Regions from separate parts of the Dyadobacter sp. BHUBP1 genome, predicted to be linked through region 2. Evidence: riboswitches for the same ligand, from Rfam matches in the RefSeq annotation. Region 2 holds a riboswitch; each other region holds the start of a gene.

Region 1 (10,833 bases), on a different contig from region 2:
AATTTCGATGTGCCTTTGATTTACGAAGACTATGTGCACAGGATCGGCCGGACGGGTCGGGCCAATACAGTGGGCAATGCAATTACTTTCATGACCATTGCCGATGAGTACCATATCCGCAAAATTGAGGCGATGATCCGGATGGAAATTCCGAGGGCGGAGTTTCCGGACGAAGTTTACATTGCCGAAACGCCCTTCCAGGAGCGGCAGGATATGCTGCGGGAGATCGATAACCAGCGACGTAAGGAAGATCCAACATTCAAAGGAGCGTTCCACGAGAAAAAACACAGTTATCCGCAGGCGAGGAAGGGTTCGGGGAATACCAGTAGGGGACGTAGGGCTGCGGGCGGAAGAAGTAAACGCCGGTAATGCAATACAATTCCAATAAAACCGTTTAACTTGGACAATAGAAACCTGTTCTTCTATTAAAGTCAATTATGAAAGAGTCTGTTGTAATTTGGCTTGCCTTTTTGATTCCTGTGCTGGGCTTTGCTCAAAACACGCATCTGGCAAGCGCGGGTCCAAGCACAGATACAAACGTAGCCCCCAAAAAGCCCCTTGATTTAAAGGAAAGGCGTATTCTCCCGCTCTTCGGAGAAGTGAGTAAGACATCGGAGCAGATTGATGAAGAGATCAAATTCCTGAGCGAATGTGACAAATCATTTTCCAGCCGCGCAGAGGCCAGCAGTTTCTTCGCGACCCGTGCCTGGGAGTATTTGCAGGAGGGTTCTCTGGACACAGCCTGCTACCGCTTCAATCTTGCCCAACTGCTGAACGACAAGAATGTGGAAGCTTACTGGGGGCTTGGGGTTGTATCGTACCAGCGCGAAAACTGGGTGGATGCAAAAAGAATGCTGAGCAAGGGCGTGAGCCTGCAAGGAGACAATGTACCGCTGCTGGTGGATTTATCGACGGTTGAACTCAAACTGTACGCGATCACCAGCCGGAAAGAGGAGTTGGACGAGGCAGGCGAATTATTGAAACATGCGGTTTCCCTTGATTCTACCTATGCGCTCGGTCAGTATAACCTGGCGCTGTTGCATTATAATCTCAATGAACTTGACAAGTCGTGGGAGCATTTGCATAAGGGCCGGACGCTGGATTTTAACCAGCTGAACCTCGATTTTGTTGAACTTTTGAAAGCCAAGATGCCCGATCCGCAAGGATTTTTTAAGTGAAGTGGCATGGTTCCGAAATTGAAAAAGTCTCCCAAGCGGGAGACTTTTTCAATTTACATGTTATTGGAAGAAGAATCCTGCTGGTGCGATGCCTACTTTGACAGAGTCGACCAAGCTTCCATCGGCGCGATAACGAACCGCGTAGCCTGCCTGCGTATAGGACGGGCTCACGCCTGCGTAAAGCAGTCCTTGTGACGGATCAACTGCAAGGCCATAGAACGGGCGCGGAATCAATGGGGTAACCATGGCTATCTGCGTATCGGTAATGGAGAATTTGTAAGTGCCTCCTTGCTGTTTACCAGCGCTGTCATACCACGAAAGCACAAAGAAAATGGATTTCAAATCATTGCTGAATGTAAAATTGCCGGGTGTTTTGGTCCCGTCCGTCGCAATCGTCAGCGTTGCTTCGGTAGCGTTGGTTTCTGTATTAATGCGCAACATTTTATTGCCGGCATTCACCCATAGTTTTCCGTTCGCATCAACACCAACCGGATTGGCAGCACCTGATGTCGCAATGGGCGACGATGCTTCATCGGTGTTTGTATTGATGATCGCCAGCTTGTTTCCGGCAGCCCATTGCGTAGTGCCTATGTAAAGCTTCCCACTAGCATAGGCCAGGTTTTCAGGGCCATCGGCTATGTTGATTTTTTTGGTAACCTTTTTGGTGGTCAGGTCAATAACCGCAATATAGCCGGTCGAATATTTGCTGACGTCCGTTCCCCAGCACGAAACATAAGCTTTTCGGCCTGCGATAACCACTTCGCGAGGATTCTCTATATCCGGTGCACCAATGGTACCTTCATCCTTGAAAGTGTACCGTTGTACGAACTGGACTTTATCCTGGCCGGCAGACATATTATCGACAAGAATAATACCTTGCTCTTCGGAAGCAGTATAATCCTGCACGCCGCCCTTCAATGCCGTTCCGTTTGCCACTGCGAAAATATCGGCGGTTGCCGTGTTGTTTTCCCGCGCGAAGTAGGAAATAGCACCGTTATTCTGGGAGAAATTACCCTCATTCATTACAAAAACACCGCTCACATAGTCTCCCTTCGGAGCCGGGTCGCTTTGATTACAGGACCATACCGCGAGGGTTGAAAAAGCTACTGCTAATGAACTGGCTAACTGTCTTTTCATTTTCATTGATTTATTGAGAATCGTAACTAAAGGTTAAACTTAATGCAAAACTTCTTCCCGGCATCGCATTATTTCTGACATTTAAATAAAACGTGTCGGTGAGGTTGCGGACTTGCCCCTGTAAAATGAGCTTGAATTTGTAAAAGGTAAAGCTCGTTTCGGCCAGCAGGTTTACCAGGCCATAACCGTCCAGAAACTGTGAATTGTCGAAGGTTGTATAGCGCTTGCTGGCCGCCTGTAACTGTCCCGTAAGCTTCGTGGACTTGAACTGCACGAATGCATTTGCATTAACCGTATGTTCAGGTACAAATACCAATTGTTTGCCTACAATATCCTGCGAGTAATTGTCGTAGGCCTTCTCCTGGCTGCTTTTGTTGAATGCATAACCCACGTCCAGTCCTGTTCGCCAGAAACCGGTTTGTCGCTGATAGCCCAGTTGCAATTCAATTCCCCGGGCCAGTACCTGTTGCAGATTTTCGACCCGGTAGCTTCTCGATGGATTCCAGTAAGTCCAGTCTTTAATTCGGTTATGGTAAAAAGTTGCGGTGGTTCTTAGCGTGCCGCCGAAAGCCGCTTTAAATATCTGTTCAAGGCCGATTTCCTTATTCCAACCCGTTTCGGGGTGGACATCCGGGTTACCGAGGTCCTTCCAGTAGCGTTCGTTCAAAGTGGGCACCCGGTAGCTGCGGCCATAGGAGCCTTTCAAGGTAAGGTTGTAAAGCGCTTTTTGAATGAAACTATATTCCACACCAACCGACGGTGTGAACGGTGGATTGAAACCCGTAACGAGGCCCTGCCTAAGGTTAATGGAAGTAGTAATCCGCGCTGTCGGTTGCCAGCGGGTGAGCAGGAAGAAGTCCGTGCGGTTCTCGCTCGCTGGCGAGAGCGCGTATCCCGGTACGCGTGAACGATAATGCGTCCATTCTCCCCCGGTTTTAAGGTGAATAGGATTGATATTGTTGCCAAGATTTAGCAGAAAATCCTTTTCTATTCTCGAAGCGAACTTATCCGTTATTGAATGGTCGGGGTGGGAGAGGTCACCTTTGGCATAATCTATGATGTCGCGTACCCAGGCGGTGCGTAGCGTGAGCGTCCGGACCTGATAGCGGAACATCGTACGATAGGCCGTAGTTTGGGTCATTTCACGACCTTGGATATCGTCGGGCGTCAGCGTCAGTTTATTGTCGGTGAGCCAGATGTGTGCGGAAATTTCCTGGTCGTTTTGTCCGTGGAGGAACAGGTCCTGTACAATGCCTTTTTGAAAAGTTTCGGTAGGCAAGAGTGCGTAAGTGTTCCGGGTTGGTTTGGGGTAATCGTTGTTCATCCTGCCATAGTAAAGTGCCGTTTTCCCTGAGAAAGCCCATTGGTTGTTTAGTGGCACTAGATAGCGGATATCTGTTCGGCTCTGATGGTTATTGAAGCTATCATATTGTCCGCCATCAGACACATGAAACGGCGTTGCCGATGCGCGGCTGTCAAGCAAAATACTTCCGCCCACGGCATCGGAGCCCACAACACTCGCCGCGGAGCCGTACTGAACCGAAAGCTGGTCGAAACCCGCCACGGGAATGGTGGAGAAGTCCGTTTGTCCGAGGGTAGGCGCATTGATGTTGAGCCCGTTCCATAGGACAGCAGTATGGTTGGCGGAGGTGCCCCGGAACGAGGCGGTATTGAGCTGGCCCGGCCCGTAATTTTTAAATGCAATCGGGGTATAAGCGGATAACACGTCACCGATATTCTGATAGCGTACCTGCGCGAGCGAAGCGGAGTCGATGCGCTGGATTTTCAGGCCGCTCATAAATTTTTGAGGGACAAATCCCTTCACGATGACGGGGTCGAGAGCAATGGAGTCTTTTTGTGCATAAACCGGCAGTGTCAGCGCAAAACTTGCCCATAACATCCAGCATCCCACAAGTCTTAAGTTGGTAAACACTCTAAATCGCAATGATTGGCGGCGATCTTCTGTTTTTCCTCCGAAAACGGTCCGATCAAAATGCTCTGGCAGGTCTCCTGGCTCGTCTTTCGCACCCGGAGCCTTCCCGTCGCAGGACAGTGGCACGAAGAATCGGGCACGTGTTGGCAGACTTACAGTTGCGGGGACAGCTTCCGGTGCTAACGGAATTCCCTATTAAGCCTAATCGCTGACTAGAAGCAGCTTATGGCACCAAGCGGGTGCAAAGGTAGGTATTTCCCCCGACTTTCCGTTGTGTACGATAACCGCTATCTTTGCAGCAAATTCTGATTGCTTTTGGCCGCTTCTACTGAAAATTTCCCGACCGCATCCTCCCTGAAAGGCATTTACCTTATGCTCGGCGCCGCATTTTTTTTCTCGCTTACGTCGGCGATCTCGAAATGGCTGGGAAGGGAGTTCCATATTGTACAGCTGGTTTTTTTCAGGAACATTGTTGGGGTGGTTTTTATCATTAGCAGCATCTGGCAACGGCCGCTGAGGCAGGAGGGCGGAAAGTTGGGACTGCTTATTTTCAGAGGTGTAGTAGGAACATTGTCGCTGTACATGCTATTTTATGCAATCCAGACGCTTGGACTCGGCCGGGCTTCTACCTACCAATATACTTACCCAATTTTTCTGGCGCTTTTCTCCTGGCTGCTCATCGGAGAAACACTGAATGGCAAGGAATGGATGGCTATATTCGTTGGTTTTACCGGTATTCTGTTCGTGTTCCGGCCCGATCTTTCGTCGTCGCTGCGGGATAATGCATTAGGTTTGGGCAATGCACTGTTGACGGCCATTTCTTACTTGTCCATCCGCCAGCTTGGTGTCGTGTACGACACGCGCGCGATCATCCTTTCATTTATGCTCAGCGGGATTGTAATGCCTATTTTGTCGATGCTGGTCGGTACGTATTATCCTATGGAGCATTTGGATTTTCTGATAGGTACATTCAGATGGCCGGAGAATACCTGGCAATGGCTGGGTTTTCTCGCATTAGGGTTTACGGCGCTTTTGGGACAAAAAATGCTTACGCAATCATTTACTTACGATAAAGCCGGGCGCGTCGCTGTGGTGGGTTATTCCAATATTCTTTTTTCGGTGCTGATCGGCTTTCTGATGGGAGAGGCGATTCCGACGCTTTCTATGCTGACGGGCATGTTGCTAATCATTACAGGAGGCATTCTGGTGTCTCTGGCAAAAACTAAGAATGCTTAAAGCCGCTCATTGAATGCAAGCCGGTTCATGAAGGGATCGACTACCGTTACCGAAATGGCATTCCATGGCTCCTGTTCGAGTCCCGGGCGATTGTATTTGTATTGCTTTTCATTGAGTTCCTTGTGGAAATCACGCACGCCAGTGCATTCGATGAAGACTTTGGCGCCCGGTGTGCAATCGCCATGGTGTTCGGAGAGGTGGAGCGTCAGGTCTCCGCGCGAAACTTGCATGTAGAGCGGTGCATCGTCGGAAAACCGGTGTTCCCAGTCGACCTGGAAGCCGAGCCAGCCGATGTAAAATTCCCGTGCTTTGGTTTCGTCAAAAATGCGTAAAATTGGGATGACTTTGCTGGCTTCCATGTTATTATGCTTTGGCACCTGACGCGCAGTCCGTGCCATGATTTGTGAAAGAGATTTGTCTAAGAGCAAGAAATCTAAAAAATTACTATGAAACGACTCCTGTCAATACTGATAATATTTCCCGTAATGCTGGTATTCCTTGCCGGTTTCAAAGCCGATACGGGTAAAAGGCGTGCAGCCGCCGAAGGTATTCAGTGGCTGACCATCGAAGAGGCATATGCCAAAATTCAGAAGGAGCCCCGCAAGATCCTGATCGACGTCTACACCGACTGGTGCGGATGGTGCAAAGTGATGGATCGCGAAACGTTCAAAGACAAAGCCGTTACCGAATATATCAACAAGAAATATTACGCCGTAAAGCTCGATGCAGAGCAAAAGGGAACGATCAAATTGGGCGACAAGCAGTTCAAATACCTTGAACAGGGCGGTCGCGGCATCCATGAAATCGCATTGGCATTAACGAATAATCAGCCGAGCTATCCCACAACGGTTTTTCTGGACGATCAATTTAACATGATCCAGCCACTAGCCGGTTACCTGAAAGCGAAAGAATTCCATCAGATCATTACCTTTTTCGGAGAGGATTACCATAAAAAGCAGGACTTCGAAAGCTATAAAGCGAAGACTTACGGCACTTTGTATCCTGCGAAATAGGCGTAAGTTAACTCACTCAGCTTCCTTATAAAGAGATGAAAAAGCCCAAAATAGTTCTGGACGTTATAAGGGAAGAGCAAGGTTTTAGCGCCATTGCTGATATTGCCGACAAATTTATTGGCACGCAGGGCGATAGTATGGAAGAATTAAAACAAACCATCCTCGAAGTGGTCAATCTGACTTTCTCCGAGGATGGTTTGACTTATAGTATGGATGAGATCGAACTAAGGTAACCTATCGAAAGACCTGAAACTTCGCTTCATTAAGTTAAAGGACAACATTCCTAAACGGCTTCTCCTTCCTGCATTCTTTCGGCATTCTCAGCGATACGCAGTTTTTCGATCAGCTCGGCGATATCTCCTTCCATTACAGCAGGGAGATTATAAACCGTGTAACCAATGCGGTGGTCGGTAATGCGGCTTTGGGGGTAGTTGTAGGTGCGGATTTTATCGGAGCGGTCGCCGCTGCCCACCATGGATTTCCGCTGCGAACTGATCGCGTCATTGTGTTTCTTCAACTCGATCTCGTACAGGCGCGAGCGGAGCACGCTTAATGCGCGTTCCTTGTTTTTGAGCTGCGAGCGTTCGTCCTGGCAGCTTACCACCAGTCCGGACGGAATGTGGGTAAGACGTACCGCGGAATAAGTCGTGTTTACCGATTGTCCACCCGCACCTGACGATTGGAAAGTATCGATACGGACATCATTCATATTGATCTGCACATCCACCTCTTCCGCTTCCGGCAGGACTGCCACTGAAGCCGCAGATGTGTGAATGCGGCCCTGAGATTCTGTCGCGGGGACACGCTGTACGCGGTGTACTCCCGATTCGAACTTCATTTTGCCGTACACATCCTCTCCTTCGACTTTACAGATAATCTCTTTATAACCGCCGTTGGTACCTTCGGTATAATCCATTACGGATGACCGCCAGCCCATTTTCTCGAAAAAGCGCTGATACATTCTGAAAAGGTCGCCGGCAAAAATAGCAGCTTCGTCGCCACCGGTACCGCCGCGAATTTCCAGGATGATGTTCCGGCTGTCGTTAGGATCTTTCGGGATAAGTAGCTCCTTAATGGTCTGTTCGAGCTCTTCCAGTTTGGGAGTCAGTTCATCCAGCTCCTCTTTGGCCATTTCGCGCAGATCTTCGTCTTTTTCAGTCGCTATAAGTTCTTTGGTACCGGCAATATCCTTCTGCAACTTCTGATAAAGTGCATATTGCTCCACGATCTTGCCAAGGTCCTTGTATTCCTTGCTGATCTTGGAATAACGTGCAGAATCGGAGACTACTTCCGGTTGTATGATTTGTTGAGAAACCTCTTCAAACCGTTCTTTTATAGCTTCTAATTTATCGATCATCTTTATTGAATATCTTTGGCATCTCGCATTCGGGGCACAAAGATACGCATTTTAGCTAAATGAATGGTTTCAAGGGACTGGCTGCGTGCTGTGAGAGAAACCGTTTGATGGATTAAACAAATATTTGGAACAATGAAAAGAATCATATGCATTGCCATGTTGGCAGTAGCTTTCACAAGCTGCGATTTTAAAAGCGGCCGCATCGAAAACACAAAAGAGCTAAACAGGGAAATCAAAGCCTCGCAGATCAAACGGGTTACAAATGTGCAGCTGGTATCATCAGCCGACGAATGGGGCAAGAAAATCGCGCAGATCGCAGAGAAATCCTTGAAAGGCGAACTGGAAAAGAACCCGGATGCCGGACTGGCACATTGCCGTGACCTGAGCGGTATTCCGGTGATCGCTGCATTGGAAAAGGAATACGGAGTTAAAGTGGAATTGTTCGGGATCAATGACGTAAAACGCGCCGATTTGCACGCCAAGGAAAGGGAAATACTGGATGCCTACGCTTACAGTGCGAAAAGCAGCACGCAAGCGGGAGATAATTTACAGCAGCTCAACGACAGCCTCCTCGTGTACAACGCGCCTGTTGCGGCGGGAAGCGTCATTTGTAAAAAATGCATGGCTACCCAGGACACGACTTTTGCTGTCTGGCGACTGCTTTTTAATAAAAAGGAGATCATCAGGAAGCTGGATGCGAAGCAGTTGAAGGATTGACCTTCAATCCAGGAACTTAGCTGAATGCAGGGGACACGGTATTTGATATGGGAAGCCCGCAATGTCATAAAAATGAAGGGGGACTGTGACAACCAACAGCACCCCCTGCATTTTTTATTTCCCGACAACCTGATAGATATCGTACCAATCTTCCCGGCTCAGCTTGATATCCGAAGCGCTAGCACCATTACGAATGCGGGCTTCGGAGAGCGATCCGATAATGGGTAACGTCCCCAATTTCATGAGCCAGGCTACCGCCGTTTGTTCGATATTGGCATCGTATTTCTTGCCGACCTCATCCAGTTTGGCCCTCAGGCGCACTGCTTTTTCGTCGGTACCATTCAGGATTTTTCCTCCCGCGAGGGGCGCCCAGGCAAGCGGTTTGCTGAAACTCTGTTTGATAAAATCGATACGGCCATCTTCGATTGCGGTCGTATTCATCAGGTTCAATTCAATATGGTTCGTGACGATCGGAATCCGGAGGTACGACGCAAGCAGCTGATGCTGGAAAACCGTAAAGTTGGCGACTCCAATGTGTTTTGCCTTCCCCGAGGTTACGATTTCGGCCAATGCCATGGCGGTCTCTTCCGGATCGGCCAGCAGGTCGCTTTGATGGAGCAGGAAAATATCCAGATAATCGGTTTTGAGCCTTTTGAGTGAGCCGTTAATGCTGTTGATAATGTGCTCGCGCGAATTATCGTAGTAGGTCAGGTATTTATCCTCCGACTTTCTGATACCGCACTTGCTGAACAGCACAATGTCTTCTCGCTTGAAGGATTTGTGGGCAATGATCTTGCCGAAATGTTCTTCAATCGTATGATCGCCGTAAACATCAGCATGGTCGAATGTATTAATGCCCAGGTCGAGGCAGAGGTTGACCGTTTTTTCAATTTGCGTGGTGGTAATGGCACCCTCGTCGGTCCATCTCCAAAAACCATAAATTGCTTCCGAAACCTTCGGGCCGGAATCGCTGAGGCTTACTTTTTTCATCGGTGGTAGTTTGAATTCTTGCAAAAATATCTATTTCTCCAATCGTTTATCCCTTACGATCAGATAAAAATCATTGTCCAGTTCAAGGTAGCCATAGTCGTAAACGAAGCGATAAATGCTTCCTTTGAGGGTCGGACGGATGTTGGTAATCAGGTTAAAATCAAAGCCTTTGGCCATTAAAATGTGCTTGGTGGTTTTGGATTTGTCATCGGGACAAAGTTCTTCCAGAATCCGGCGGTTCTTCCGGAGCTGGTTATTAATATTTCTGATAATGTTGTGAGAATCCGAATTGAGCCGGTTATTGAAGCTGTTTCGGCACATATCTGAGCAAAATTTTTTATCGATCCTACCCGTGAGAGGTCTGCCGCATTCCTGACAATTTACCATATACCTTTTGTTTCGCCGGACCGCTTTTATCCGGGCAGTGTGCATATATTTTCCTGGCCTGCAATATAGTAAAATTCATTTGCGACGACGGCCGGCTTGCATTTTTCCGTTTGCAAACGGCTGCAAATGCTTTCATATGACTATAAGCGGTTAAAAACCGACTTCTGTTTTTCACCCATTACATCTTTGCATTGTCGGTTCACTTTATTCAATCCGGCAGCAGTATTCATCATCTAAACATTATCAACAATGAACTCGGTAAAATTAATCGGAAATGTAGGCCGCGAAATCAATGTGAAGGAGTTTGAGGGCGGTAAAATGCTAACCTTTTCACTGGCAACGGACGAAGGTTATGTTAATAAGAACAAGGAAGAGGTCAAGAATACGGTCTGGCATACCGTGGTCGTGTGGCGGGAACTGGCACAGCGCTGCGAGACTTTCCTGACGACAGGTAAAATGGTTTCGATCGAAGGTAGGCTAACCTATCGGCAGTATGTCGACAAAGACAATCGTACCGTAAGGCGCACGGAAGTGACCGCGCATAAGGTGGAAGAAATTCAGAAGAAACAGGAGGCGGCGGTGTGAGCAATTCAAGTGACGCAAGCGTGTTATAACAGGCCTCATGCCTGGGTTCAAGATGAGGCCTGTTTTATGCTTATGAGAGGCTCTTTTCGAGAGTAGTTTTCCAGTTATTGTATGCGTCGCGCGTGGCCTGTACGTGATTTGCATCGGGCTCGATCGTGCGTAGCGCCGTAAGTCCGACAAATGCATCTTCGCGGTTCTTGTAATAGCTTAGTCCGAAACCGGCAGCGCGGGCTGCCCCTTGTGCGCCATCGGTGTTGTAAAGCTCGACGGTGGCGCCAGACACGTTAGCAAAGGTTTCTC
Region 2 (10,833 bases):
AATCTGTTCATAATCTGTTTCTGCGGAAATGTGCAGGCCCAAATGCCGGGAAGGAATATGCAGCTCCTCATTTTTAGGCAAATACCCCAATGCTTCCACGCCGGCGTCCGCACATGCATCCTGTAAAAACCGGTAATGCGATTCGGTATTGACGAAGTTGAAAATCGCACCTGCCACGCGGATTCCGGGATAGAAATTCTTCAACCCGTAAATCAGCGGAGCCGCCGAATAGGCCATCGACCGCGCATTGATCACCAGTACCACCGGAATATCCAGCAATGCAGCGATCTCGGCGCTGCTGCCTTTCATTTTGTCGGCACCGTCGAAAAGTCCCATCACGCCCTCGGTCACGCTCACATCCGCACGCGACGCATAATGCGTATACACGCCGCGCATATGCGCCTCCGAAGCCATAAAAGTATCCAGGTTCAACCCCAGCCGACCGGCGGCAGCCGTATGGTGGATCGTATCGATATAGTCCGGCCCGCATTTGAACGCCTGCACACCCAGCCCTCGCTCCCGCAACGCACGCAGTAGCCCGAGGGTCAAAGTAGTCTTGCCCGAATTACTGGACGGCGCGGAGATTAGAAAACTGGATTTTGGGTTAGTCATGAGGTTACTATCTTCTGGACACCTATTTTCTTTTGAGTTAAATCCCTATCATTTTTGATTATGGGAAAAATCAAAACATTGAAAACCAACTACGCGCTTCCCGGTCAGCCGATGACCGACGAGGAGGTAAATCGTATGGTTCAAGAAACTCAATCAGCTTTCTTCTGAATATCTTCATCATCCCATCTGTCGTTTCATTCCGACTAAAACCGGCATGTAACGAACCTGCTACATGGCAGATACCTGGTCATTTACCGTATCAAGCCGGTACGTATTGAAGTCCTGAACATCATTCACAGCAGTCGCAGTCCTTCGAAAATCAAAGCAGCCTGAAAAATCAAGATTTGATGTGCGCTGACAGACAAGCAAAATAATCAGCAGAAAACAGAAAGGAACTCCCCAGGCAGCAACACGCCAGGTGAGCGTCGGACCGCAAAGCGGCGAAAACCGACGAATATCCAAACCAGACCCTGCTTCATACCGCGAAAGCACTGTCAACAAGGAAAAGGATGGGTGTTCTGGCTTAGTTCAATGATTGAAAAACTGACCGGGTCGCCGGTGCGATGATTGAATGATTGAATAGTAAATATTCAATCATTCGGTCATTCGGTCATTCAATCATTAATCCTTTACAGTTGCGCGACAGCTCGTGACTCCACCACATGGGTGGCCCCGACGATTCCCCCGGAATGCGTTGATACGCAATCCCTTTTCCTGTTGGAGAAGTATGTTAAAGAACTTTTAATGCCGTAAAGTTAGCGGTATTCGGCTATTTTTCTGGCTTATCTCCAACAAAAACACCTAGCTTTGTCTATTCATTGGTTCGCGCCCCCGGCGTGATTAAAAGGGAATCCGGTGCAAATCCGGAGCAGTACCCGCTGCTGTAAGTTCACTAAACGATGTTCTTGTAAGATGTCACTGGGATATAATTTTGAATGATTGAATTTTGAATGATTGAATAAAAAGTATTCGATCATTCAATCATTCAAAATTCAGTCATTCAATCATTACTCCTGGGAAGGCGCAAGAGCTGAACGAGCCAGAAGACCTGCCGTTGAATAATCCGGTTTTGCTTTCGGGAAGAAAGGCAAGAGGAAACGGCAGGCTGCATTGCGGCTGCGCTACTCCCTGCATTCTCCCATAAGTTATGTTTTAATTTATGCGGAAATCCAAATGATCCAGTATCTGCTTATTGACTCGCTGCTCCTGGGTGTGCAGCATTCCTTCGAACCCGACCATATGGCTGCGGTTTCGGTTCTTGCCACGGAAGAAAACAATAGTGCGGCCCCAGGAGCGGTCCGGCCGGGAGCGGCCCAGCCGGGGGTGACCCCACTGAACCCGGCCATTCGATGGAAACTCATTTGGCGATCCTCCCACTGGGCGCTGGGGCATTCACTCACACTAATTCTATTCGCCGTTCTGGTGCTTTTGCTCAAATCTACGATGTCGCTGCACATTGCCGACCAGGTTGAGCTATTAGTCGGCCCATTGATGATCTGGCTCGGCATTATGGCGATCCGCCGGAATTTCAAAACAGACGCCCCCGTACCGGCGCCAGTCGAACGCAGGGTGAGCCGCTCATTCTGGGTAGGCATGGTGCACGGTCTTGCCGGTACGGGCGGGGCGTGCGCAGTGGCACTTACACTCGCGGCCCGCGATGCCATGACCGCCGTTTGGATCATTGTACTGCAAAGTATCGGCATTATCCTCTCCATGTCAGCGTACGGCTATTTTTTCGCCTTTTCCATCGGCCGTTTTGCCGGAAAGCGCGAACGCTTTCTGATGATCGTCAACTACCTGGTCGGTGTATTTTCGATCCTGATCGGCGGTATCACTCTTTTTGAATCATTTCAATTCTAACAATGTATACCCAATTCTACCGCCCCGCCCACATTTCAGTCGGCGGCTTATTGCTCTCACTACTAGCCATTTCAACCGTAGCGCAGTCGGCAGCATCCGCCCAGGAAAGCAACGCGGATTCGACGGCTAAAAAGCTGCTCGATCCGATCGTGGTAACTGCCACCCGTTTTGAAACCAAAAAGGAAAAGATCGCTCAGAAGCTGGATATTATTTCCAAAGAGGATATTCAGATGACGCCCTCCGCCGACCTGACCGATATTGTCCGAAAAGCAGCCGCGGTGGATGTGATCCAGTACCCCAATCTGTCTTCCGGCATCGGTATCAGGGGATTTCGTCCGCAGTTTTCAGGATTAAACCAGCGGACGCTGTTGCTCATCGATGGCCGCCCGGCGGGTGCAACCAACCTTTCCCAGATCAATCTGAATGGCGTTGAACGGATTGAAGTACTGAAAGGCCCCGCGTCGTCACTGTACGGCTCGCAAGCCATGGGCGGTGTGATCAATGTTATTACCCAACGCTCCAAAGGTACCCCCGGCGGCAATGCATTCCTGGAATATGGAAGTTTCAAGACATTACAGGCCGGCCTCAACACAGGCGGCAATATTACTTCCAAACTGGATTACGATTTGTCATTCAGCTATCTGGAAAGATCCAAGGATTACAAAATCGGTGAGGATAACTGGCTCCGCAATGCATTCGGCTACAAACATGCGCAAAAGAACTACACCGACCGTCCCGTCGTTGAAACCGACGAAACAACCGGTGACGGCAACCGGCGGCCGTTCACCAAGCTGCATTATTTTTCCGGTGCGTTAAGGTTGGGTTATCAGATCAACGATCGCTGGCGGGTGGATGTGTGTGGGGAGCAATTCCAGGCGCGGGATGTAGAATCACCAGGAGAGCTGTCCTCGGGCAGTACAGAAGCCAGCACCAAGGATATTGATCGTCAGGCGCTTGATATCTCATTAACCGGGCAAGTCGGGCAACATAGCCCGAGCGTGAAAGTGTATACTTCGGAAGAGAACACCAAAAACTACACCCAGAATGTGTCGGGTAAACCGGTGGTGCCATTCCGTTCCGCACAAGGACATAATGCATGGAAAGGCATACAGGTGAAAGACGTCTGGAAGCTCGGCCGGCATTCGGTGATATGGGGCTACGATTATCTCAATGCATCCACTAACAGCCGCCGCTGGACCAACGACACTACCGAACGTGCTCCTACTCAGCCCGAATACGCATTGATTTCCAGCGCATTCTTCGCACAGACATTATTGAATTTTGGAAAACTTACGTTACAACCAGGACTCCGCCTCGACCACGTTACCTTCGACGTACGCGAAACGCCGTTGCTGCCTACCTACAAAGCCGGTAAAAAAACAACGCCTTTCGCCAGCCCGAGCCTGGGAGCTACCTATGCCCTTCTGCCATCGCTCCGCGCGAAAGCCAACATCGGCCGGGCCTTCGTCACCACCGACGCATACAGCGTAGCTGGTTACAACGAAGTACGCGATTCCAAGGGCCGCATTGCCGTCACAGCCGGTAATCCTGACCTGAAAAACGAAAGCAGCCTGAGTTGGGACCTGGGCCTGGATTTCAACAAACCACAATCCGGTTTCGCGGCCAATGTGACGTTCTACAGTACCAACGTCGATAACCGCATTGCTAAAATCATCAGAGTCGTAAACGAGCCTTTGGAAAACGGCGACGTGATTGTTTCCCGCGCCACATTTGTTAACGCAGCAGATGCTGAAATCACAGGTCTTGAAACCGAGCTGTCTTATGATTTTGGGGCAAAAAGCGATTATCGCTATTCATTGAAGGCATTCTGGAACGGTAATTCCATAATTAAAGCGAAAGAACTCATCGTAGGCACCGATGCCTCCGAAATACGCCGCGACATTCAGAATGTCGCCCGCAATACTTTCAATTTTGGGTTGGCTTATGATGATTTGAGATGGCTGCAACTACGGTTCTCAGGAAGGGCGGTCGGAATAAGAAAGGACATCGACTACACCGATCCTATCAATCCTGAGATCGAATATCCACAGTATATGGTGTTGGATTTCGCCGCACAGTTCAAAATCCCCGGCGGCCACACCGTCGCATTGAAACTAAACAATGTGACTGACGAGAATTACTACGAGAAACGCGGTTATAACCTTCCTGGGAGAACGTTTTCCGTGCGTTATTTGAAGAGTTTTTAATATAATAGCGCCTAATCGGTTTTACCGGCCGATTGGGCTTTTTCTTTTTCGAGCTCGATTTTTCTTGCCATCGCCCAATTGCTCATAAATTCGACATCCTCCTTCGATCTCGGGCCATTCCAGACCATCATAGGACCTTTCGGATCTTCATCTTCCCACGAGACCTCTTTGTAGCTTCTATTTTTCACTGTTCGTTCCATATATCTAAAATTAAGCATTTTTAAAGTACAAATCAACTAACGTTTTTGCCGCGAGTCGGCCTGAAAGCAACAAGTCCATGAATGACAGGATCTGATCCGACTTGGAGTTTGTACACCGTATACTCCTTCAAAAGAGAAAGGAAATTAAACTGGAAAGCGCCTCTCGAAGCCACTATCTCCGAACGGCTGGCAGGCGACGCCACCGCATCTACTTTTTCACCCGTCGCATTAAAAGTAAAGGCTGATGATAGTGTGTAAATTTTTGTCATGCAACAAAATTACCAAACCCGGTCGCAACGAACGGTTACCGTTGCGACCGGCTGATAATTAGTACTTATCCCACCAATTCCTGGCCCCCTTACTATTTCTACCGCCCAGTTTCTCCAACGCGGTCCGGTAATGCGCGCCGTTGAGTGAGGCTTCGACGAGTGGGTAGGTCATACGCTTGGAGATGTCGGTAACGTCCGGATCGAGGGAACCGTCCGCAGGGAGGGCGAAAATGGCCTTGCCGGTGATCGGGTCCTTGAAGTCCAGCCGGAGGCGTTCGAGCCAGCCCTGAATGCCCTGGGTGTACATGGCTATCCATTTCTGTGAGCCGATGCTGTCCTTCCATTTAGCGGCATTGTAAGGCACTTTTTTGAGGTAAACTGTAATGCTTTCCTCGCGTACGCCAGCGAAGCGCATAGAGGCAGTGATACCCTCCTGGTAATATTGGGCCGCGGTGCCGGTAAGCCCGACTTTCAGCTCCCTGGCCTGGATTTCAGCGAGCATGAATTTCACTTCGGCCAGATCCAGCCAGATAGTCGGGGCAGTAGCGCCTACTGCATAGTTCGATGGTAAACTCACCAACGTCGGGTCGCCGTTGGAGCTTGCATCACTGCTTTCCTGCCCGTACACTTCGCCTACATAATCATTGGTATTCAGGCGCGGTTGCGCGAAAACAGGCAGCCGGGGATCGTCGTAGAGTTTGAGGTAATCAATAAACGGCTTCGACATCGAGAAATCCACACGCACTTTGAACGACTGGTTCATCGGGTTGTTGTTCGGCGGCGAAGGCAACCAGCGGAACAGGGCACTTTGTTCCTGCGTACTGATAATACCGCCATTGGCCGGATCCAGCGACTTTTTGATCGCTTCTGTGGCCTCGGCAGGTTTCACGTCGATCATACGTAACGCGATGCGTAGCCGAAGCGAGTTGGCGAAGCGTTTCCAGGCATTCACGTCGCCGCCATATAAAACATCGCCTGTGGCGTAGCTCGGTTCGGCAGCATCGAGATTCTCGATGTGCTCGTCCAGGCTGGTCAGCAAGCCGGCGTAAACCTCCTCTCCCGTATTATATGCAGGCGTGACGTCGCCGGCATTCAACGCCTCGGCATAAGGAATGGGGCCACCGTAAATGTCGGTCAGGAAATGGTAGGTATATGCCTTCACGATCCCGGCGATGGCAATGCGGTTTTTATATCCCGCCCATTGCGATTCCTGCTCCACTTTTTGCGCTTCGTGTAACTCACTCAGCACATCGGTGTAAAAGGAGTTCCACATGATCTGGTTGGTACTTTCACGGATCTGGTAGCGGCTCTCATCCGAGTAGTAGGTCGACGACCAGTATTGGGCATAATACATTCCAAAGCGGCCATTGTTCCACTCATCGGTAATGTTGGTGGAAAAATTGTATTGCGCGTTCGTGAGCAACTGCGCCGAAGTAGCATGTTCTGCACGGTTAGGGTCCTTGTTCATTTCCTCAAAACCGTCGGTACAGGCCAACGCCGAGGTTAGCAGTAATGCGCTGGTTATTTTCCTGATATTTTTCATAGCTGTTCTCATTTAAAATCCGAAAGAAACGTTCACGCCCATCGAGCGGACGGACGGCAGCGCGCCGCCTTCAAGCCCCTGCCAGTTGGAAATGGAATTGGTGATCGCAGTAGGATCGACGTGTTTGGAATTCGATTTGATCAACCACAAATTCCTGCCGGTGAGCGCCACACGCACTTTGCTGAACGGCGTTCTGGAAACCCATCCCTCAGGCAGGTTATATCCCAGGCTGACCTCACGCAAGTAAATATAGCTGGCGTCAATTACGTCGATCGAGTTGATATTATAGCCACCGTTCCCGTTGCTGCTGTAATGATCACGCGCTGAAATAACTACGTCGTTAGGCGTGCCGTCCTGCTTCACGCCTTCGGCGATGATACCATCCTCACGAATGCTCCCCGCTGCGGTTTCTTCCAGGATGCCCGTCTCACGGCCAAACATTTGCGTCGTCGAGAAGAAGTTGCCGCCTTTCTGAAAATCGACCAGCGCCGAGAGGTTAAAACCTTTGTAGCGGAACGCATTGATCACCCCGCCGGTAAATGACGGCAGCACTGAACCCAGCACTTTCTGCTCGTCGGATCGCAGGTACACCCCGTCCTCATTCACTACTTTCTGGCCTTTTTCGTTGTATACAAAATCATAACCAACTATGGAGCCGAACGACTCTCCTTCCCGCGCTTCCAATTGCACGGCAAACGGCGCACTGGCTAATACCATCGTCTTCTGATCGGTGGTAAGACGCACGATCTTGTTATGATTCTTCGCCCAGTTCAACGTAATGTCCCATTTGAAGTTGCCGGCGGAAACCGGCGACGCGTTCAGGCTCAGCTCAATACCTTTGTTTTGAAGCAAACCTGCATTCACATACTTATAGGTGGCACCCGTAGCAGCCGAGCGGCTCAGCGGGATAATCTGGTTCCGGGTGCGGCGGTTGTAATACGACAAATTCAGTCCCAACCGGTTGTTGAGCACTTTCAACTCGGTACCAAACTCGTATTCTGAGGTAATTTCCGGTTTCAGATCCGGGTTAGGCAACGTATTGGGCACCGAAACGCGCGAATCCGTACCGAATGGCTGGTAAAGCAGGTATGCCAGCGTCACATTGTACGGATCGGTGTCGTTGCCCACCTGGGCGAGCGCCGCGCGGAGTTTCAGGAAATTCAGCCAGTTTGCGTCGATCAGCCCGGAGGCGATCCACGATACCGAACCGGAGGGGTAGAAATACGAATTGTGCTTCACCGGCAATGTCGATGACCAATCGTTTCGTGCACCCAGATCGAGGAAAAGCATGTCCTTGTATCCCAATGAAGAGCTCGCGAATACGGAATTAATGCGTTTTTTGGTTTTCAAGTCCGTAATATCCGGCCGGCCCATCGATGCTTCCAGGCTGAAAACATTCGAGCTCAGCCCGTCCACCGTTTTCGAAATGAGCGTAGAGCCGGTGCGGGTCATACGGTTCACACCCACGTTGGCATTCCAGGAAAAGTCTTTGGTAAAAAGCTTATTATAGGACAGCAATCCCTGAATATTGTTTTCCAAATGCCCGTATTTACTCAGCCAGTATTGCGACGTGTACTGCGAGCCAATGGCAACCCTCTCTTCCTGCGTTTCAAAATAAGTGTCCGTCATATATTTCACCTCTGCGGTAAGCCCTTCGGCCAGTTTGTAACTCGCAGCGAGGTTACCAAAAACGCGCGTGCGGCCGTCGGTTTCGTAGTTTTTGTGCCTTACCCAATACGGGTTGTTCGAATACCGGGGCGTGGGGTTGAACCACGATGAGCGGTTCCAGGTAAGCTGTGTGCCGTCGGGCAGTTCGTATTCCTTCATTTTGTTGAAATCGATCTGCCGCTGGCCCCACTGAGTAAACTGTACCATCACGTTCGCACCATCGTCGCCATAACCGGTTCCGGGCCTGCCTTTGGCCGAATGTGTCACAAAGTTCGCGGCGCCTGAGATCGTCAGGTTCTTGATGGCCTCATAGCTGGCATTGATGCTCGCATTATGGCGCGTTAGCTTGGAATTTGGCAGTATGAATTTCTGGTCGAAATTGGAATAGGAAATGCGGTAGGAACCTTTATCGGTAGCGCCGTCGAGGGAAATGTTATGGTTAAAGGTGCTTCCGGTCTCAAAGAAGCTCCTGATATTATTCGGCTGCGCTTCCCAGGGTACCACTTTGCCGAAATCCGGATTCTTGCTGTCCTTATCCCAGCTCCAATATGGCCGGTAAAGCTGCCCCTCGAATTTCGGACCCCACGATTCGTCGGTGGCGTATTGCGGAAGCAAATCGTAGCGACCTTTCCCGTCGTTATCGTCATAACTGCCCTTGCGGTCATCGGGGAAAGCCTCCGGGTTATCATTGTAATACAGCTTCTGAAAACGGTAGCCGCCGCCATATTTATTCTGGTAACGCGGCAGTTTATACACCTTGTCGATATTGTAGCCGAAAGTGTAGCTCAGGTTAGGCTTCCGCGATTTGCCGCCTTTTTTAGTAGTAATCACAATCACCCCGTTCGAACCCCGGCTGCCATACAATGCCGTGGCTGCCGCTCCTTTGAGCACCGTCACATTCTCGACGTCGTTCGGGTTTAAGTCCTGGATGGAATTCCCAAAGTCATAGCCGCCCGCCCCGCGTTGTTGTTCGAGCGAGTTGGTATTCCGGTTTTCCATCGGCATTCCGTCCACAACGAAGAGCGGGTTATTGTTACCGTAAATCGAATTGATACCCCTGATATTGATCTTCGCCGAGCCGCCCATCGAGCCCGTGTTACCCGCTACCTGCACGCCCGCGAGCTTGCCCGAGAGCGAATGCACCAGGTTTGCCTCCCGTACATTGCTCAGCTCTCCGCCGTCGAGTTTCTGAGCCCCGAAACCGATCGACTTTTCTTCCCGCCGGATGCCTAATGCCGTTACCACCACTTCGCCCAGTTGCCGCGTGTCCTGCGCAAGCGAAATGTCGAGTTTCGAGCGGCCGCCTACCTTTATTTCCTGTGTTTCAAAACCGATATAACTAAAAACGAGCACGGTAGTATCACTTCCCACTTTAATAGAATACTCCCCATTTCCGTTGGTCTGCGTACCGATGTGGGCGTTCCTGACCTTGATATTAACCCCCGCGAGCGCGGTACCGTCGTCCTTCGCGGTCACCGAACCGGTCACCGTCCTGTCTTGTGCGATCGCATGAATTGCCGGCAGCAATAGCATGCACCAGAGTGAATAGATATTTTTCATGGTATATATGGATTGGTAAAAAATACGCACGTGTTGCCTGCGCGAAGGCGCGGCAAAGGCCTGAAGCAATGCAGCGGGCACAATGCTCCCATTCACCGGTTTTGGCCGGCGTGAAAATGAATGCGTTAGTTTTTAACGAAACAGGCTAACCTGCTCGGCAACGATCTTCCAGCCTTCGGGCCGGTGCTGCCAGACGCGGGTAAAGAACCCTTCCACAGTTTTGTCACCCTTCACGGCCTTGGCTTTGCCGAAACAATAAGCGAGGTCACCTGCTTTGGAAATCCCTTGTCCTGACCTGATAAATTGGTATGATTGAATTGACTGCTGCGCTAGTGTACCAAGTGCTTCCGCTTTGGTTTTACCAAACGGTCGGTCACTCCTCAATAACACGACTTCATCGGCCAAGAATTGCTTGTAGGCTTGATCGGCGTCTTTTCCGGCCGCTTCGGAAAATGCATCTTCCGCCTTCCAGGGCTGAGGAGAGCGCTCATTTACCTTCGGAATCGGCGAAATATACGCGTATGCCGTATTGCTTTGCGGTTCAGGATCGCGCTGGAATGCTTCCGTCGCATTACCGGAATGGATCACGCCGCCATCGAGCATTACCTTGAACCGACCGGCAGTATTCTTCTTCCAAACCGAAAAAAAGTAACCCGAACCCACTGCCTCCTGCACCCGATCAGCCAAAAATTGAAACGGACCGGATGTAAAACCCATGTCACCATCCTGCGAAACATGGCCGATAGTGGGATACCATTTCAACAGGTCCTTGCCGCCTTTCGGGACATTGCTGTATTGCGCTATGCCGTTCACGGCCCCTTCCCCATTGAATATCACGCCTGCACTATCCAGGTATGCCAGAAAGGCGGTCGGCACATCCGTTCTCTCCGCTTTGGCCGCAAATGCTTTTTCCT
Region 3 (10,833 bases), on a different contig from region 2:
CAGCGAATACGAAAAAGGCCGAGCAGGTTGCGCAGGCCGAAAGTATCATCCCAAAACTGCCTTTGAAAACGCCTTACCGCTTTGGTGCCGGATACCAGATCGAAGGCAATGGCCAGGGTAAAACGGTGCTGGGAGAGGTGATTATCAAAAAGAAATTCTCGATTTCTGCGGGTATTACCTGGCTGAAAGTAAAACCAGCGGAATTCTTCACGGAAACAGTTTTCAGAGCTAAGGCCCGTTCGGATTTCAAGGAAACACACCCGGGACAGGTCCCGCTCATTTTTGAATTGTATAATATCAAAATTGACCAGAATGTGGTTCAAATTCCGCTTACGCTGGCGTTCCGCAATACGATAAAAGACGATTGGGCCTACTATGCGAGCCTGGGTACGAACTTCAAGGTGTCTTCCAAAGAAACTATTTCGTATGACTGCCGCGGACCTAAAAACGAGTTTTTTAGCCAGAGCTTCACCAAAAAAGGCGACGTGTCCCCTATCACTTCGATGAACTTCGCGGTAGGAATCGAGAAATCATGGCACCCGATTGTGGTGCAGGCCGAAGGCTACTGGGTCAATTATTTCAGACCGCTTTCACCGCTCAGGCAAAGTGCCGGACCAGGAGTAAAAGTAAAGCTACTATATCAGATAGGCCGTCAAATGTAGCTTTTGCACATGAAGTTTCGCGGGCAGGGTATTGAAACTTGTCCGCGAAATTCTATTTTTGGCCTTTATTAACTCCCCTACTAGACGAGCTTTTGAAATTCGCAGCCATAGATATCGGTTCCAATGGTGCCCGTATGCAGATCTCATCCGTCTTGCATGACGAAGGCATTTCCCGTTTCAAGAAAGTCGAATATGTCCGGTTCCCGCTTCGCCTCGGACATGACGTTTTTACACAAGGGCGCATTACCCCGCAAAGTGAGGACCGCATGATGAAGCTCATGTTGGCTTACCAGTTGCTGATGGAACTCCATGAGGTCGATGACTTTATGGCCTGCTCCACGTCGGCCATGCGCGAAGCAGCCAACGGGCAGGAAGTCCGTGACCACATCGAGAACCGCACCGGCATCCATATCCAGATCATCGACGGACAGAAAGAAGCCGAACTGGTCAACAACGTGGTGGTGCAATCGCTCGGCGACGGCCAATATATCCACATTGATGTGGGCGGTGGCAGTACCGAGCTGAACTTATATCAGGACAGGCAGAAGATTAAGGCCAAATCCTTCAAACTGGGTTCTGTGCGCCTTCTGGAAGGAAAAGAATCCAAAAATGCCTGGTTGAAAATCAAGGAATGGATCAACCAGAACGTCGATTACAGCCAGCCTATTCAAGCGGTGGGGACGGGTGGTAATATCAATAAACTCTTCGATCTTTCTTCCAAACTCACCGAAAGCTCCACCAGCCTCGAAGAAATTCAGCGGATGCGCGATTATATTGATCAGTTCTCCCTCGCGGACCGTATTAACAAACTGCAACTCAACCCCGACCGCGCGGACGTAATCGTACCGGCGGGCGACATCTATACTTCCGCTATGCGCTGGGCAGGCGCAGACGTCATTCACGTACCCGACCTGGGCCTGAAAGACGGTATGCTCCAACTGCTCTACGAACGCGCATGCCGCAAAAAAAAGGCCTGATACCAGGCCTTTTTACATTTTAATATTTCACGCTCCGGCATTACCAGACCTGCTCCAGATCCTTCGCCGAGTATTTGTGGTTTCTTTCCGTAAATACGGTATCGGTGTCCTCTTTCTTCAAATGAAGCGGGTTTTTCTTGGTCAACTTGGCAATGATCGCCACGGGGAATAATACGACGAAGAATACCAGCGACAAAAGGATTTTACCATTAATAGCTCCAAGAACTTCCGCGATCTTATACCAGCCTCTCACCACCAGGTCACCAAAAACCGGGATAGCCAGACTGCAAACACCGATTACGGCGGCTGCGATCAGGAAATAGGGATATTGCGATTTAAAAATAAAGTATAGCACCACAAGCCCGGTGACGATCACCAGCTGCGCTTTGACTTTTTCTGATTCACTCATTTTAATAAAGTAGTATGTTATTGGCAGCAATGCGTTGTGCATTGCTGCCAGGCGAAGTTTCAGACAAGAACGGTATTGATCTGCGTTGTGCTGAAAGAAATCAGAACAAAGTGTAGATGAAAGGCGCAACAGCCGAACCGCCACCAATCACGATAAGCACACCAATCAGAAGCAGAACGATGATTACAGGAGCAAGCCACCACTTCTTACGCTCCTTCATAAATGCGAATAAATCTGTTAAAAAATCCATCTTATATAGTGTTTAAAAATTCAAATTTAGAACTTAATTACTTTTTTGCCACTTCTAACCCGTTAATTCTGAGTTATCGTTTGCCGATTGCCTGGTAAAGCCTCTCGGCTATCAGCTGGTTGAGCGCCGCACTGCCGTGGCCGTCGTTCTTCCCTACAACGCGCTCTTTTTCCGGAATTTTTACCACACCGTCGTTAATCCCCACTACGGTCACATTGTTCGCTTTCAGATAATCTTCCACCGGCTTGGTGTAGCCTGCACTTTTATCGACCTGAAACAGGAAAGGAATAAAAACGGCGTACATCTGGGCTTTGGTACTATCGCGATAAGCAAGCATTCCCGAAAGGTCCCTCAAATGCGCATTTAGCACCGTGGTATCCGTGTATGCGGTTTGTACAAACTTCTCAAAAGTGCTGAAACCGGTATGCGGCAATTGCCAGTAAATGAAATTCGGCAGATAAAAGCGCTTTACAATCGTCGCCATCGGGCCTTTGAGATCGGCATAAGGTTCGGCACCGGTGAGGGTGAGACCTTTTTCGCGACCTACCTTCTCGATATCATTAGGGAAATATTCCAGAATGATAATATCGGGTTTTACAGGAAAATCCTGCAATCGTTTCACCTCGTCACGCGTGTCTGCGCCCGACATTCCGAGGTTGTAAATTGTGTATTTGTCTGTTCCAAGTTTGGCTTCGAGCATATTCGAAAAACGCTCGTTGACATCTTTCAAACCATGTCCTGCGGCAAATGAGTCTCCGATCACGAGGACTTTCTTCTTTCCGGGTTCGTTCTGAACTTCCTTGTCGTGGTAACCCAGCGCATTCACCGGATGCCAGTATTTTTCCCACCATATCTGCGACGCTTTCGAAAGCACGCCTTCATGGCTTTGCGGAATGTACATAAACACGATTTCAAGGAAAATCAACACGACGACCAGTGGGGTGATGATCGTTACGATATTGGCTACCAGCCCTTTGGCTTTGCTTTTCACCACACCATAATAGAAAATGCGCAGGATCTCGATGATCAGCAGAAACCAGAATGCAAATTTGGCCAGACGTACATGCCAGCTGTCGCTCTGAGGGTATCCCGGATAATCGAACTTGATGTGAAATTTGTCCGGGTAGAACAGGAACATAAACAGCAATCCCAGGAACAGGATGCGGATGATGCTGGTAACAATTTTAGATGCCATCAGTTTGGGTGCTCAATGAAAATGGATTAGTCAAGAACGAATTCTTCCTTCCAGTTATCTTTTTCCAGCCATTCGGGCTGCTGCTTTTTGTCAAAAATATAGTTCCCTACTACGAGGTAATCCATTTCCGTCCGCATGAAGCAGCGATATGCGTCATTCGGCGTGCAAACGATCGGCTCCCCGCGAACGTTGAAACTCGTATTCACGATCACGGCATAGCCCGTCAATGACTTAAACGAGTCGATCAGCTCGTAGTAACGCGGGTTAGTTTCCTTGTGTACTGTTTGAATACGTGCCGAGTAGTCGATGTGGGTGATCGAAGGCAGATCGGAACGCTCGAAGTAGAGTTTTTCGCGGAGATCCAGCGAGCCATAATTTGCCGGTACCGGTTTCCTGCGGCTTTCCGCAACCGGATGCACGAGTAGCATATAAGGCGAAATACCGTCGTAATCGAAATAGTCCTGGCAATCCTCTGCCAGTACCGAGGGCGCAAAAGGCCGGAACGATTCACGGTACTTGATCTTCAAGTTCAGTTTTTTCTGCATTTCGGCATTCCGGGGATCGCCCAAAATGCTTCGGCCCCCCAATGCACGCGGCCCGAACTCCATCCGGCCCTGCACCCAGCCTACCACATTCCCTTCCGACAATAGCCTTGCCGCTTCCTGTGTCAGGTCTTTAAAATTCTCGTAATGGGTATAAACCGCCTTGTATTTCTTAGCCGTAAGTGCCACATCGAGATCAGAGAACGTTGGTCCGAGGTAAGACCCGCGCATAGCGTCGGCCTTCCAGGTAATCTTTCTGTCCTGACCAAAATAGATATGATATGCAGCTTGTGCCGCACCCAGCGCACCTCCCGCGTCGCCGGCAGCCGGCTGAATGAAGATGTCTTTAAAAACATTCGCCTTTTGCAGTTTGCCGTTTGATACACAATTCAATGCAACGCCGCCGGCCATACAAAGGTAATCGGCACCGGTCAGACGTTTGGCTTCTTTGGCCATTCTCACCACCGCTTCTTCGGTGATATTCTGGATCGCGAGGCCAAGGTTACAATGCACGGCCTCGAGCGCATCTTCCGGTCGGCGGGTTTTGAACCCGAACAATGCCTCCCATTTGTGCTCATTCACCATTTTCAGGCCGGTAGCATAATCGAAATAGTCTTGGTTGAGCCAAACCGAGCCGTCTTCTTTCAGATCGATAAGTTCTTTGAGGATAATGTCTTCGTAGCGCTTAATATCCGGCGACGACGGATCACCATAGGGCGCGAGGCCCATCAGCTTGTATTCTCCCGAGTTCACACGGAAGCCCAGGAAGTAAGTAAATGCGGAATAAAGCAACCCGAGTGAATGCGGGAAACGCAGTTCTTTGAGGATGCTGATATCTTTTCCTTCACCCAGGCAGATCGACGCTGTCGCCCATTCACCTACACCATCAATCGTCAGGATAGCCGATTTTTCGTAAGGCGAAGGGTAATATGCGCTGGCAGCGTGCGAGAGGTGGTGCTCGGGAAAGAGCATTTTCACCTTTTTCTTCTTTTTATCGTAGCCTAATTTTTCCAGCTCTTCATTGATGAGCCGTTTCAGGAACATCTTTTCCTTGATCCACACTGGCATCGCGGTCAAAAACGACCGCACGCCTTTGGGCGCAAATGCGTAGTAAGTTTCGAGGAGCCTTTCAAATTTGAGTAAGGGCTTGTCATAAAAAACGATTGCATCAAGCTCGTTAATGGACAAACCACCGTATTCAAGACAAAATGCTACTGCATTGGAGGGAAAACCGGGGTCGTGCTTCTTGCGTGTAAAACGCTCTTCCTGTGCTGCGGCAACAATTTCGCCATTATCTATAAGAGCCGCGGCCGAATCATGATAGAAAGCCGAGATACCTAAAATTTTCATTAACGCGTGATTAGAATAATGTGTACAGTCTGGTGCTAAACCGTTCAAAAGGCGTGCAAGATAAGCATTTTGGACAAGGCTGCAACTTGGCGCCGTCGGCTAATTACACGTATAATGTTATTAAACGGTTCGGAATCAAGCAAATAAACAGTCCGGATAACGAAATGATAACAGCTTACATTACCGGCGAGCATTTAAATGATTAATTATGAACCATTTCGAATGCGTGATTGGTCCGCGGCACAATTCGGTGCCGTATGATAAATTCTACAATTTCGTCCTCGAATCTCCGCCCGCCCGGATCGCCTAACGCGGTTATATTACAGAATTTTGGTAGGCTTATGATTCTCATCGAGCGCCACGAATGTGAAGATCCCGGTCACGGCCTTCTCCCGACTTACCTCGTACATCTTCTCCACAAAAATATCGACGCGAACCTTCATGCTGGTATTTCCAACAGTCTCGACGCGCCCTACCAGCTCGATAATGGTCCCTGCAGGAATGGGGTGCGTAAAATCAATACGGTCGGACGATACCGTTACGCATCGCAACCTTGAGAACCGTGTGGCAGCGATAAATGCAACCTCGTCCATCATCGACAGCGCCGTGCCGCCGAAAAGGGTATCGTAATGATTGGTGTTATTAGGGAAAACGGTTTTAAAAACACGGGTTTCCGAAGCGGAAATTCTATCTTCTAATGTCAAAATATAACGGTTTACTGGTGTCGTAACGGGAATGAAGTTCGGCGTATTTGTAGTCAGGGATGGTCAGGTGTTGTCATGAGTAGTCAAGTGTTGTCAAGAATGGTTAGGTGGTGTCATAAGTAGTCAAGGGTAGTCAAGTGCTGTCAGGGGCGATCACATCTCTCTATTTCTGACCATATCTGACTACACATGACAACAAATGACTATAAACGACCGCCGTCGCTATCCAGTAACCGCGACCGATTCACGCAGCAAGTTAGCCGCAGAAATCATGTTACGCAAAGCGGCTTCGGTTTCCGGCCATTTGCGGGTCTTCAATCCGCAGTCGGGGTTCACCCACAAATTCCGCGCCGGAATTACCTTCAATGCCTTTTCGAGCAAAAGGATCATCTCGTCCACCGTCGGTACGCGGGGCGAGTGGATGTCGTACACACCGGGACCAATCTCGTTCGGGTAATTGAATTGTGCGAACGCGTCGAGCAGCTCCATTTGCGAACGCGACGTCTCGATCGTGATCACGTCGGCATCCATGGCAGCAATGGAATCGATAATATCGTTAAACTCCGAGTAGCACATGTGCGTGTGGATCTGCGTCTGATCGGCTACTCCCGCGGCGCTCAGGCGGAATGCGTCCACAGCCCATTTCAGATAGCTTTGCCAGGCGCGTTTCCGTAATGGCAGGCCTTCGCGGATCGCCGGTTCGTCGATTTGAATCACTTTAATACCTGCCTTTTCCAAATCCACTACTTCGTCGCGTATGGCGAGCGCAATCTGGAATGTGGTATCCTTCCTCGGCTGGTCATCCCGCACGAACGACCATTGCAGGATCGTTACCGGGCCGGTAAGCATGCCTTTGACCAGCTTTTCGGAGTTAGCTTGTGCAAATGCAGACCATTTCACCGTCATAGGCTGTTCTCTTTCCACATCCCCATAAATGATCGGCGGCTTCACGCACCGGCTGCCGTAGCTCTGCACCCAACCATTTTGGGTAAATACAAAACCTGAAAGCTGCTCGCCGAAATACTCCACCATATCGTTCCGCTCGAATTCGCCGTGTACCAGCACATCGATCCCAAGCTCCTCCTGCCAGCGCAGCGAATCCACGATTTCCGCCCGAATGCGGGTTTCATACTCGTCTAGTGTCAATGCACCTTTTTTGAACTGCGCCCGGAGCTGCCGTACCTCATCCGTTTGCGGAAAGGAACCGATCGTTGTCGATGGGAACAATGGCAATTTCAGCTTTTCTAACTGAATACCCTGCCGGATGGCAAATGCATTCTGCCGGTCGAAATCCCGTTCACGCACTTCACTAACCCGCGCTTTCACTGCCGGTTTGTGGATCAATACGGAAGCACGGCGGCTTTCAATCGCCTTTTGATTGTCCAGAAATGCGCTATCATTCGCATAGTCTGCCGCTGCAAGCCTTGCCAATGTAGTCACCTCATTCAGTTTCTGTTTTGCAAACGCCAGCCAGTTTTTAATCTCCGCTGTCAGTACTGCCTCATTCTTCTCCAAATCCAGATCATAAGGACTATGCAGCAACGACGACGACGGTGCCACCAAAATCCGCTCGTCTCCCAGGACATTTACAGCTGTTTGAATCCATTCTAACGATTTTTGATAATCGTTTTTCCAGATATTCCGGCCGTCGACAACGCCCAGCGAGAGCTTTTTGGTGGAAGAGACAAATGCTTCGTCGGCAAGGATCTGTGGTAACGTCTCCGCACCGCGTGTCAGGTCTAAATGCAATGCATCCACCGGTAATGCAGTCGCAATTGCCAGATTATCGTCTAGCGGCCCGAAATAGGTTGTTACCAGAATGCGCAGCTTCGGAAGCGCCTCTCTGATCTGATTGTAAGCGCTTAGAAATGCGAGCTTTTCCTTTTCATTCAAATCCAATACTAATGCCGGCTCATCGAGCTGCACCCATTCGGCACCTCTTGCAGCAAGTTCTTTTAATATGGATATATAAACAGGTAAAAGGCTGTCCAGTAGGTCAATGCGATCGAAGCCACTTTCCTTTTCTTTACCCAAAAGCAAATAGGTAACCGGCCCCAGCAGTACCGGTTTGGTTTGAATGCCTTTTTGCAATGCATCTTCAAATTCCAGCAAAACCTTCTCCGAATACCGCTTGAATTTCTGGTCCTTCACAAACTCGGGAACGAGGTAGTGGTAGTTGGTATCAAACCATTTCGTCATCTCCATCGCATTGATATCCAGCCCGTTCTTCTGGTAACCGCGGGCCATTGCGAAATAGAGGTCGAGCTCTTTGTTCGATTTCCCGTCGACCAACTGGTGGTAACGCTCGGGAATGGCGCCTACCATCAGCGAGGTATCGAGAACATGGTCGTAAAGCGAAAAATCATTGGAAGGAATGAGGCTGATGCCTGCAATCTGCTGCGTTTCCCAGTTCTGGTGGCGGATCTTCCGGGCGGCTTTCTGCAATGCATCGCGATCGATCGTTCCAGCCCAGAATTGTTCGTTGGCTTTTTTGAGCTCGCGGAGGCTTCCCACGCGCGGGTAGCCAAGGTTGTGTGACAACATACTTTTTGTGTTTAAAGAGTTAATAAAACCCTGTGAAAACACCCTCCCATCCCGACAAAACGCCTGTTGCGGACGGTCGCCGGTACTTCATTCCATCGCGGCAACACGTAGCTACCCTGCGAAACGAACAGATACAGTTTCCCCAAAACAGCCGGGTAGCCTGTGATACTGCAATAAAATGTGGTAAATCAATGCTTGACTACTCCCCACCCGTGAGGGAAAAGCCATTGAGGATGACGGCAAGTCTCCTGGCTTGTATCATTTTTACCGCCCTTCTCGCGCGCCGGGGCGCTGCAATGGGACGCGAGGGTAAAAATTGGCCCTGAATGCTCAGAGCGGATACTTACAGTAGCACGACTGCCCGTGAATTGCACACGGTTCCTTTTTGTTTTGCTATGTTTTGGCTGAGGGATCCAAAAGCAAAAACCATCACCCCGATTGACGGGCGTTCACAAAGAACTGCGTCAAATTTAGGCGGAAGGCGCATTCGGCCGTAAATGGTCGGCCAATTTCAGTGAAGTGAGTAGAAATTAGCCTTTCGGCAGGATAAAATATCTTATTTGGAGTAAAATAAATGGCGATAAAAGTGATTTCGTATTAGCTAAAAAATCGTCCCGGCCGCATCCGCATCCAATATAAACTCCGCATTCAAATGATTCTGCAAAACCGTCGCCGGGAAATCCTTTGAAACGGGGAATGCGAGGGCGCGCCGGATTACCGGGGCTTTGGCTGCTCCCGAGGCAAGCAAAATGGCGGCGCGCGCTTCCAGAATGTGCCGGATACCAACGGTAATGCCCCGGGTAAGCATGGTGGGTTGTTTGAAATACTTCTGACCTACTTCCACTGTGACGGTATCGAGTTCGGAAATGTGGGCGTAGGTATCCCAGGAGGTACCTGGCTCGTTGAGGGCGAGGTGGCCGTTCATGCCTACGCCCAATATAATAAGGTCGAGACCACCCAGGCTTTCCACGACTTTGTTGATGCGGTCGCATTCCGCTTGCGGATCAAAGGCCTTGCCGTCGAAGAAGACAATTTGATCCGGCCGGAGGCCGACGGGTTTCAGAAAATCGCGGTCGAGGAGGTCACGACAACTGCCGTCGTCGCCGGCACCAAGGCCTATCCATTCGTCGAGGCCGATGAAAGTGCATTGGGAGAAATCGACACGGCCGTTCTGGTTGGCCGCTACCAACGCATCGAACATTCCCTTGGGGCTACTGCCGGACGGGAAGCAAATAACCGATGTGGGTTTGTGGTTCATCAGGTCGATTACTCGCTCAGCTGCGGCGGAACTCATGAGCGTATAGTCGGGATAAATGCTGATCTTGGGTATCATGAAAAGTGGGGTTTAGGTTCTCGGCGCGTCAATCTAAACATTCTTTTTTCAGACGTGAACATTTATCCATAAAAAACTCCAGAAACTGCAAGTCCGGGCCTAACTTTACCGCACATTGTTCAATTACATTATCATTCTACTTCAAAAATGGAATACCGTATAGAAAAAGACACGATGGGCGAAGTGCAGGTGCCTGCACACGTATACTGGGGCGCCCAGACGCAACGCTCGATCCAGAACTTTCCTATCGCACAGGATATCAATAAAATGCCGAAGGAGATTATCAAGGCCTTCGCATACCTGAAAAAAGCTGCCGCTATCACCAACTTCGAAGCCGGCATACTTCCTCAGGAAAAAAGCGAGCTCATCGGCAAAGTTTGCGACGAGATCCTTACCGGCCAGCTCGACGACCAGTTTCCGCTGGTGGTGTGGCAAACCGGTTCCGGAACGCAGTCGAATATGAACTGTAACGAGGTGATCGCCTACCGCGGGCACGTACTGCAAGGCGGTGATTTGGCTGACAAAACGAAGTTTTTGCACCCGAATGACGATGTGAACAAGTCTCAGTCGTCAAACGACACCTACCCTACCGCAATGCACATTGCGGCCTACAAAATCCTGGTGGACGTTACGATCCCGGGCATTACCAAGCTGCGTGACACGCTGAAAGCGAAATCCGAAGCATTTAAGAATGTAGTTAAAATCGGTCGTACGCACTTTATGGACGCTACACCGCTGACTCTGGGCCAGGAATTTTCGGGCTACGTTTCGCAGCTTGACCATGGTTTGAGAGCCATTAACAACACATTGGCACACCTTTCTGAACTCGCATTGGGTGGTACCGCGGTGGGAACGGGTATTAATACG

What was found. Region 2 has a riboswitch for cobalamin ahead of ACQ4MZ_RS23115 (hypothetical protein). Riboswitches for the same ligand answer to the same signal wherever they lie in the genome.
Region 1: another riboswitch for cobalamin. It lies ahead of ACQ4MZ_RS07315 (TonB-dependent receptor plug domain-containing protein); the one in region 2 lies ahead of ACQ4MZ_RS23115 (hypothetical protein).
Region 3: another riboswitch for cobalamin. It lies ahead of metE (5-methyltetrahydropteroyltriglutamate--homocysteine S-methyltransferase); the one in region 2 lies ahead of ACQ4MZ_RS23115 (hypothetical protein).

Annotation. Positions count from the first base shown of each region.
Region 1 is NZ_JBOBIH010000002.1:130,112-140,944, forward strand. Features, by position in the region: gene ACQ4MZ_RS07300 (DEAD/DEAH box helicase) at 1-369, shown strand, start outside; gene ACQ4MZ_RS07305 (tetratricopeptide repeat protein) at 438-1,178, shown strand; gene ACQ4MZ_RS07310 (DUF5074 domain-containing protein) at 1,239-2,315, opposite strand; gene ACQ4MZ_RS07315 (TonB-dependent receptor plug domain-containing protein) at 2,326-4,248, opposite strand; cobalamin riboswitch at 4,299-4,499, opposite strand; gene ACQ4MZ_RS07320 (DMT family transporter) at 4,564-5,484, shown strand; gene ACQ4MZ_RS07325 (glyoxalase superfamily protein) at 5,481-5,882, opposite strand; gene ACQ4MZ_RS07330 (thioredoxin family protein) at 5,931-6,497, shown strand; gene ACQ4MZ_RS07335 (hypothetical protein) at 6,533-6,730, shown strand; gene prfA (peptide chain release factor 1) at 6,781-7,854, opposite strand; gene ACQ4MZ_RS07345 (hypothetical protein) at 7,987-8,571, shown strand; gene ACQ4MZ_RS07350 (aldo/keto reductase) at 8,686-9,561, opposite strand; gene ACQ4MZ_RS07355 (hypothetical protein) at 9,592-9,882, opposite strand; gene ACQ4MZ_RS07360 (single-stranded DNA-binding protein) at 10,198-10,533, shown strand; gene ACQ4MZ_RS07365 (xylulokinase) at 10,604-10,833, opposite strand, start outside.
Region 2 is NZ_JBOBIH010000006.1:230,121-240,953, forward strand. Features, by position in the region: gene ACQ4MZ_RS23110 (cobyrinate a,c-diamide synthase) at 1-612, opposite strand, end outside; cobalamin riboswitch at 1,415-1,682, shown strand; gene ACQ4MZ_RS23115 (hypothetical protein) at 1,786-2,472, shown strand; gene ACQ4MZ_RS23120 (TonB-dependent receptor plug domain-containing protein) at 2,475-4,679, shown strand; gene ACQ4MZ_RS23125 (hypothetical protein) at 4,691-4,879, opposite strand; gene ACQ4MZ_RS23130 (hypothetical protein) at 4,961-5,137, shown strand; gene ACQ4MZ_RS23135 (SusD/RagB family nutrient-binding outer membrane lipoprotein) at 5,207-6,691, opposite strand; gene ACQ4MZ_RS23140 (SusC/RagA family TonB-linked outer membrane protein) at 6,704-9,919, opposite strand; gene ACQ4MZ_RS23145 (nuclear transport factor 2 family protein) at 10,052-10,833, opposite strand, start outside.
Region 3 is NZ_JBOBIH010000001.1:570,330-581,162, reverse strand. Features, by position in the region: gene ACQ4MZ_RS02510 (hypothetical protein) at 1-662, shown strand, start outside; gene ACQ4MZ_RS02505 (Ppx/GppA phosphatase family protein) at 755-1,639, shown strand; gene ACQ4MZ_RS02500 (SxtJ family membrane protein) at 1,680-2,048, opposite strand; gene ACQ4MZ_RS02495 (DUF5989 family protein) at 2,149-2,298, opposite strand; gene ACQ4MZ_RS02490 (SGNH/GDSL hydrolase family protein) at 2,372-3,493, opposite strand; gene ACQ4MZ_RS02485 (carbamoyltransferase family protein) at 3,520-5,385, opposite strand; gene ACQ4MZ_RS02480 (acyl-CoA thioesterase) at 5,706-6,089, opposite strand; gene metE (5-methyltetrahydropteroyltriglutamate--homocysteine S-methyltransferase) at 6,312-8,633, opposite strand; cobalamin riboswitch at 8,855-9,079, opposite strand; gene ACQ4MZ_RS02470 (6-phosphogluconolactonase) at 9,235-9,966, opposite strand; gene fumC (class II fumarate hydratase) at 10,114-10,833, shown strand, end outside.